DNA from 2 places in the Lentilactobacillus sp. genome. Region 1 is predicted to be linked to the other one. Evidence: riboswitches for the same ligand, from Rfam matches in the RefSeq annotation. Region 1 holds a riboswitch; the other holds the start of a gene.
What was found. A riboswitch is a leader RNA that binds a small molecule or an ion and turns the genes downstream of it on or off. The one in region 1 is predicted to bind thiamine pyrophosphate.

Region 1 (4,215 bases):
AAATAGCTAATGTAATCGAACCGATCGTCCCACCAGCGAGGATCCAAGGTTTAAAATGGCCCCACTTGGTTTCGGTGTTATCGATCGTATTTCCAATAAATGGATCAATTGCCAATTCAACAAATCGCAAGAGCGAAATAATCGTTGTAATCCAGAAAATCATTTTATCGTTTTGTCCACCCGCGCTCTTGTCGAACAAGTGAGAGGTAACAAACATGATAAAGTATGTTGACAACGTCGCATAGAACATGTCATGACCGAACGCACCAAATGAGTACGACAGTCGTGAAGTTAGCCTGCGACCAGTTGTAACAGTGTTGTTACTTGCCATAAATTTCTGCCTCCAAAAATAAATTTTAAAAAATAATTGCTATCTAGAATGTAAACGTTTACAGTTAAATTGTCAATTAATTTTATTAAAACTGTGGAAATATTTATTAAAACATTTAATCGCATTTAAGTGTCTTAACTTTTGTAATTGAGGAGTGAATGAACATGGCTACAATCAAGGACATTTCTAAGCTGGCGCATGTCTCGCCGGGAACGGTATCGCGTGCGCTCAGCCCCGAAAAAAGTGAGTATGTTGCCAAGCAAACGCGCGATAAGGTCCGCCAAGTCGCAGACAAATTGGGCTACAAATATTCGCTGGAACCCAAGCAATCTAAAAATCAGCTTAATTTTGTGTTGATGACGACTTTAAGCTTGGAAGAAGAAACGCGCGACGAATATTGGCGCTTTGTTCGCCGCGGCGTTTACGAAGCGGCAAATTCCCGCCACATTAACATCGCCCGTGTGATCCGACCAGATAAAAGTATTGATCCACACCGATTTGCAGGGTACGATGCGGTCATTATTGTCGGCACAATTTCAAAAGCCGCCATTAAAACCATTAAAGCGGTTAACCCCAATTTGGTCGTTGTCGACGGCGGCAGTTATGACCATGACCAAGTCGATATTGTCGATACCAATTTGGCTGAATTAACAACCCGAGCACTTGACGAAATGGGCCGGATCAGCAAATCCATCGCCTTTATTGGCGGCAACCGACATGAGGTTGACATAGACGGCAAATCCGGCGTCACTGTCGAAGATGCCAGAACCGGTGCTTATAAAAAATGGTGTCAGGATAACAACCGAACCCCCATCATCAAGCTGACTAATTGGACTACGAAGCAATCCATGGATGCAACAGACACGCTATTAAATCAATACGGGCACAAAATCGATGGTCTGATAGTGGCGTCGGACCCGCTATCAATCGGCGTCATGAAAGGGCTGGCCAAACACAATGTGGTTCCAGGCAAGGATCTCAAGCTCATTAGTTACGACGATTTGGAGTTTGCGTCCTATCTGACACCGTCATTGACGAGTATTTGGCTGCCGAAAGTCGAATTAGGTTATGCGGCCGTCCTGCATGCCGAAACACTTGTCAATTTCCCACGAAATTGGCATACCCGAAATATCATTCCCGGAAAATTCCACTACCGGGAAACCTTCCAAAAGCCCTGATTACTTCTTGCCGATTCCGAGCTTATCCTGTTGTGGCACGATAATCCGTTTCCAAATTGCCTTTAAAATGATGTATCCAAAAATCACGCCAACCAGTGCACTTAAGAAGAAGCTGGGAATAAACAGGTATACAGCACCGGTTGTGCCCATCAGCCACTGCGCAATCGGATAGGCGACAATCGCCCCTAAAATGCCCGTTCCAATTAATTCTCCCAGGGCCGCTACAATCAGCTTTTGCGTTTTCTGGAACAGCCAGCCGACGCAAAAGGCCCCAATCATACTGCCGGGAAAGGCCAAGACTGTCCCGGTTCCCAATAAATTTCGAATCAGCGACGTTATGAATGCTTGGGTGACCGCCCACCACGGCCCCACCAGCACGCCCGACACCAAGTTAATCAAATGCTGCATCGGGGCCACTTTGGCAACTCCGACCGTAAATTCAAACATACTGCCGCCAACGACGCCAATCGCCGACAAAATTGCAGTTAAGACCATCTTATAGGTCGTATGGTTGCGCATATAAAAACCTCCCTTTGTTTGATAACAAAAGGAGGCCTTTTTCGCTTTAAAAACATCTTTCCTACGCTGGCGCTAACCAGATCAGGTTCGAAGGGTCCGTGAACGAATTCCGTCTCAGCCAAATGGCTCCCCTAATGTTATCTTAGTATTCAATTAAGTTCATAGTCCATTATAACGGATAAACAACGAGTTGTCGGCGAACACAGTTTTAAGATTTGACACGTTTCCTGACAGCCTGGTTGACCGCCGTAATCACTTGGTCGATCGGCATCTGCTGACCCGTCCATTCCAAAAACGATCCCGCAGCTTGATTAACCAGCATCCCAATCCCATTGTATGTATGGCTCCCCTGTTTTGCGGCCGCTTTAAGAAACGGCGTCTCTAATGGAAAGTAGATAACGTCCACGACCACGTGCTGAGGGCCAAACTGTTGCATCACTTCATCTGTCACTGGACTGGCCTGGTCACCGGCCATCCCGATGTTGGTCGCATTGACAACAATTTGACTGGCCGCAATTGCCCGTTGCATGTTGACAACGTCCTCATATGGAAGCACCGAAACGACATCCGACCAATTCTCCAGCTGTGCTTTAAGTGTGGCAAAGGTCGCATTGTGGCGTTTAAAGACATAGATCTTTTTGACGCCGGCATCGATCGCCGCTGAGATAATCGCCCGGCCGGCACCGCCAGCTCCTAAAACGGTCATTGTTTTATCTTCAAGTCTCACGTTTTCTTGTTTTAGTGCATCAACGAATCCTTGGCCATCAGTGCTGTCACCCACTAAGTGACCGTTGCGATTGACAACCGTATTAACCGCGTGCAGGCGTTCGGCTCTGGGCGTGATTTCGTCTAAGAAAGCAATGACATCGGTTTTGAGTGGCATCGAAAGATTAAAGCCGCCAATATCCATAACGCGCATCGCATCCAATGCAGCCGGAAGGCCATCAGAAGTCACATCAAACGCCAGATAGGCACCGTTAATCCCGGATACTTTAAAGCTGGTATTATGAATTAGCGGCGACAAGCTGTGGGCTGCCGGATGTGCCAAAAAGCCAAATAATTTTGTGTGTCCATCAATCATCTGATTACCTCCACCTATAGTTGAATGAATAAATGTGTCCGAATTGCCTCAACCACTTCCAATGGAGACAGATTATCGGTTGCGACTCGGAAGTCACTCACCTGTTCATATTTACGGTCACGTTGCCCTTTTAAATCAACCAAGCCGTCCAGTCCCAACTGTCTGGCAAGTGGCCGGTCCGTGTCATCTTTGAGACGATTAAAAATGGTTGCCGGCAAAACATCAAGCAACACGACTGGAACGTCGCTTTGTTTGAGCATCTCAAAATTATTGGGTTGAATTGGTGTGCCACCGCCAGTCCCAAGAATGCCGTCATCATCCATTGCGGCTTCCAGCGCCTGGTGCTCTAATTGACGAAAGACAGCTTCTCCATCTTCGGCAAAAATCTGTTTGATTGACTTGCCTGCATTTGCGACCACGATATCATCCAGATCATGGTAAGGAACCCCAATTTTGGCGGCCAACAAATGACCAACCGTCGTCTTGCCGCTGCCCATAAATCCAACTAATATTGCTCTCATAAGCCCACTCCCTATTCGTCTAATGATTTGCGAATCTTCTGTGCCTTGGTAAACGTAGCAATAATTTTCTCTTCATTTCGGCTTGAAATCGCCTGCTGAAATTCAGTCAATTCTCGCTTAAAATCGGCAATTTCTGAACTAATTTCCTCAGAATTGCTCATCATAATGGCCGTCCACATTTTCGGATCCGATGCCGCGATTCTGGTGGTACTTTTAAAACCACCGGCGGCTGCGGTCAAGCCAACCGGATCATTACCAACGCTATCGGCGACGGTGTTGACCAAAGTCGCCGCAATGACATGCGGTACGTGACTCAGTTCGCTAACCAGTTTGTCATGGGTTTGCGCGTCAATCATCGTCCAATCAACATTGCCAGCTTTCATTAGTTTCTGAAATTCGGAAAGTTGCTGCTTGGTTTGTGAACCGGTTACCAGAAAGTATTTAGAACCGGAGAACAACTGTGTTGTCCCGTTTTGAGCGCCGACCAAATGCGATCCAGCCATCGGGTGACCACCTAAAAATCCAATTCCTTGTCTGCGTAAATTTTCGGCCGCTTGCATCACTTCAACCTTGGTACTGCCGACG
Region 2 (4,215 bases), on a different contig from region 1:
GGTATCTGGTACGCTAAGCAAGCAGATGGCAGCTACTTACTGGGAATCGACAAATCCGTTTATGACTTGATGGGCAAAATTACGTTCGCTGATTTTCCCAACCAATTGGATACCATTCAAGTCGACGATGATCTCTTGGACATTGAAGGTGACAAATCAGTGGAAACACTCAAATCACCGATCGCCGGTAAAATTATCGAGCGAAATAAAGATATCGGAAAAGACATCGATGAGCTCAATAAGCCCGACCCAGAGGTAAACTGGATCATGAAAGTTCAGCCAACCGACTAGACTTTCAAATAAATCGAACAAATATTTAACCACTTTTCAAAAAAGAACTATAATGAAGTCAGATCAAATAGAAGGAGGTAATTATCTATGGCAGAACAACCAGGTGCAGAATCCCCATTACTCAATGAAAAGATGAGTGAAGCTTTCGATTGGAGCGATAGTAAACTTCCAGTACGAGATGCTATTTGGGACTATTACATGGAAAAGAACGACCACGACACCCTCAAGACCGAAAAAGACGTAGAACCTTACATGAACATGTCAACTGACGATCTTAAGAGCAAAGCTGAAGAATTATTGAAGAAGTAATTCATCAGTGGCCTCATAAAATACCCGCACTCGTTTCGTGCTAGGCATTCAAATGGCTTTCAAGCTTTTGGCTTGGAGGTCATTTTTTTGATCAAAAAAGAAGCTGAATTAACAGCTTCTTACATGTTATCTGAGTAAATATCCACCATCAACCGGTAGCATTACCCCGGTTACATAATCCGATGCCTGACTGGCAAGAAAGACAACCGGCCCCATCAGCTCTTCGGGAACACCCCATTCGCCCGACGGAATGTGGCCCTTAATTTCGGGTCCGCGAACCGGATCGTCTTGAAGCGGCTTGGTCATATCCGTTTTGATATAACCTGGCGCAATGCCGTTGACTTGCACATTATAAGGTGCCAGAGCATCCGCATAGGCTTTGGTCAATCCCAAAACAGCGTGCTTGCTGGCAGTGTATGGGAAGATGAATTTACCGGCGCGGTAGGATTGCATCGAGCCAATATTGATAATCTTGCCGCGTTTTTGTTTGGCCATCACTTTGGCAGCTTCGTGTGACAGGTAATATAGCGCGTTCAAGTTTAAATTAATCACTTTCTGCCAATCGGCGTCTTTGAAATCAAGGACGTCATTTCGAATTTGCATTCCCGCATTATTGACCAAGATATCCAAATGACCAAATTCAGTCAGGACCTCCTGAATCACTTCGGCCGCCGCGCCTTCTTCAGTAATGTCTTTTTGAAGGAAACCGACTTTTTGGCCGTTAGCTTCCACCGCTTTTTGCGCATCGTCCCAGCCTTTCTGTGATCGACTCACGATAAAGACATCCGCACCGTACATCGAAAGCGCAATCGAATAATTGAGTCCAAGCCCGGAGGCCCCGCCGGTCACCAGCGCAACTTTCCCCTTTAATGAAAAGCTATCCTTGTTGAATGCTGTCATGTTAATTCAACCTCCAAATTTTGAGTTTATCGTTGTCCTTAACATACCCTCATTCCAGGTGGTTGACAAGCGATCACTCGTGTTTTTACTTGCTTTTTCAAACGACTTCAGCAATAATAATGCTGTTAAAATTTAACTTGTCTGGGGTGCCATTTGGCTGAGAATATACCCATTGAACCTGATGCAGTTTGAACTGCCGGAGGAAGACATTGTACACAAGACGATTCAACAGCCTTCCTCTGACCGATATGAGAGGAAGGCTTTTTCATGGAATACACATTGGTTATTACAAATGGACAAGTGGTGACGCCGGACGCTGTCATCACTGCGGATTTGGCAATTCAAGATGGTAAAATTGCCGCCATTGGAACTGGGCTCACTCAACAGGCTAAACAAGTCCTCGATGCGCGGGGACAAATGGTCTTGCCGGGGATGATCGATGACCACGTTCACATCAATGAACCTGGTCGAAGTAACTGGGAGGACTACCATACCGGATCTCAGGCGTTAGCTGCAGGTGGGACAACGACGATGTTAGTGATGCCATTAAATGCGCTACCGGCACGGACCACTCAAACAGAATTTGATCGTCAAGCCAAAATCGCGGCAACTCAATCTTACGTTGATTACGGCTTGTATGGCGGGCTTGTGCCGGGAAACGTCAATCAAATCTCAAAGATGGCTGAAAGTGGTGCCATGGGCTATAAAGCATTCATGGCAACTACGGGATCAGACGAGCCAGGCGACTTCAAAAACGTTGATGATTTCCAATTATTATCCGGGATGCACGCGATTGCCAAAACCGGCTTGCCCATTCTGGTCCACGCGGAAAATGCGGCAATTACGGACGGTCTGGCGGCCGAAAAGATTGCCCAGGGGAAAACCACCATTCAAGACTACGTTGACTCGCGACCACCGTTTGTCGAAATTGAGGCTGTTCGCCGGGCAATTTATTTAGCTGAACAAACCGGCGTCCGCCTTCACTTTGTTCATTTATCAACCCCTGAGGCAGTCGAGGCCGTGGTAAATGCCCGTCGCTCCGGCCTCAAAGTAACCTGTGAGACTTGCCCACACTACCTAATTTTGGACCGCGAGCAGTTTGAAAAAATCGGTCCTCTGGCAAAGTGCTCGCCAGCTCTAAGGGACAAAAGTATTGTTAGCCGGCTTTGGGAAAAAGTTGCGGCTGGCGACGTTGATACCATCGGTTCCGACCACTCACCGGCACCGCTATCAATGAAACAAAGCGTCACCCATAACATTTTTGATATCTGGGGTGGCATTAGCGGCTGCCAGAACAACGTTGACCTTCTCTATGATCGATTTGTCAGGCAACGTGGTTTGCCCGCAACCGAATTCGCACGACTGACTGCCGAAAACCCAGCCAAGATATTTGGCCTGACCAATAAAGGGAAACTTCAGGTTGGTTACGACGCTGACATCACGCTGTTGGACTTGAATCAATCCTATGTTTTAAACAAAAATGATATGTATTACAAAAATAAAATCAGCGCTTATGAAGGCTTTCAAATCAACGACCGAGTCACGACTACAATTTTACGCGGTCAAATCATTTACACACTTGACGACGGCTTTGTGGGCCAACCAACCGGCAAACAGTTGACTAATCAAATCAGTGAGGCCTCATCATGAACAGTTCACACTCACTTTCAGTCCCGGCCGACCTAAAGCCACGAACGAAAAATCAACGCCACGTGGGTGAACTTTCCTATATGGCGATGTGGTTGGGCGATGGCTTCAACATTGGCAACGTTACCTTGGGGTCGTCAATCGTCGTCGCCGGCACAGCCAGCATGAATTTGCTGCAGACGATGGTCGCTGCAGCCCTCGCAATTAGCATTATTTCAATCATTTTTGTGTTAAATGACCACTTTGGTTACTACACCGGTTCGCCCTACGTCATTCAGCTGCGGATGACCTTTGGCCTGCTGGGTTCCAAGTTGGCAAGCCTGCTGCGCGGGATTCCGGCCATTGTCTGGTACGGATTTCAAAGTTGGACTGGTGCTTTGGCACTGAACCAAATTGCTAAAATCCTCACCGGGTACGATAATGTGCCCGTCTTCTTTGTGACCCTGCTCGCCATTCAAACACTTCTATCGGTCAACGGGTTTAAATCCATTAAAGTGGTTTCCATTTGGATATCACTGTTAATGTCTATTGCGCTGATTTCAACGCTTGCTTATTTGATTTCGCAGAAAAGTGCCGTCTTCATCGCTCGGATGGTCAACGTCAAAGGAACCTGGGGGCCGACCTTTTGGGGCTTCGTGGTGGCTTTTCTAGGCAACTATACGGCAATCTTTGAGTCTGCGGCGGATTATTCACGGGAACTCAAACCTGGTTTATCCAATAGGCGACGTGCGGCCCTATACTTTTTCCCAATCTTTTTAGCCTATGGGATGACACTTTTAACCGGATCCTTGTTGGCGGTGGTTACCGGCATTTCCAGTCCGGTCCACGCGATGGCCCATTTATTCAATAACAACGTTATTACCGTTGTCGTTTCCATCTTTATCGTATTGGGCACCATGTCCACGAACCTGGTTGCCAACATCATTCCACCGACGTACGTTTTAAACGATTGGTTTAACATCTCAGAACGCCAGTCACTCGTCGTTGTCGCCTTTCTGGCCTGCCTCAGCTTCCCGTGGCTGCTGGTCCAGGATAGTTCCTCAATGGGCCTGACGATCTTTATTAAAA

Region 2: it holds a riboswitch for thiamine pyrophosphate, as region 1 does, so the genes downstream of both, allB (allantoinase AllB) here and thiW (energy coupling factor transporter S component ThiW) in region 1, are expected to answer to the same signal.

Annotation. Positions count from the first base shown of each region.
Region 1 is NZ_JAXGWW010000051.1:5,631-9,845, forward strand. It holds gene AB3112_RS04270 (glycoside-pentoside-hexuronide (GPH):cation symporter) at 1-331, opposite strand, end outside; gene AB3112_RS04275 (LacI family DNA-binding transcriptional regulator) at 496-1,509, shown strand; gene thiW (energy coupling factor transporter S component ThiW) at 1,510-2,028, opposite strand; TPP riboswitch at 2,069-2,171, opposite strand; gene aroE (shikimate dehydrogenase) at 2,237-3,109, opposite strand; gene AB3112_RS04290 (shikimate kinase) at 3,124-3,630, opposite strand; gene AB3112_RS04295 (prephenate dehydrogenase/arogenate dehydrogenase family protein) at 3,642-4,215, opposite strand, start outside.
Region 2 is NZ_JAXGWW010000023.1:11,404-15,618, forward strand. It holds gene AB3112_RS02315 (glycine cleavage system protein H) at 1-291, shown strand, start outside; gene AB3112_RS02320 (hypothetical protein) at 379-600, shown strand; gene AB3112_RS02325 (SDR family NAD(P)-dependent oxidoreductase) at 727-1,500, opposite strand; TPP riboswitch at 1,633-1,722, shown strand; gene allB (allantoinase AllB) at 1,768-3,150, shown strand; gene AB3112_RS02335 (NCS1 family transporter) at 3,147-4,215, shown strand, end outside.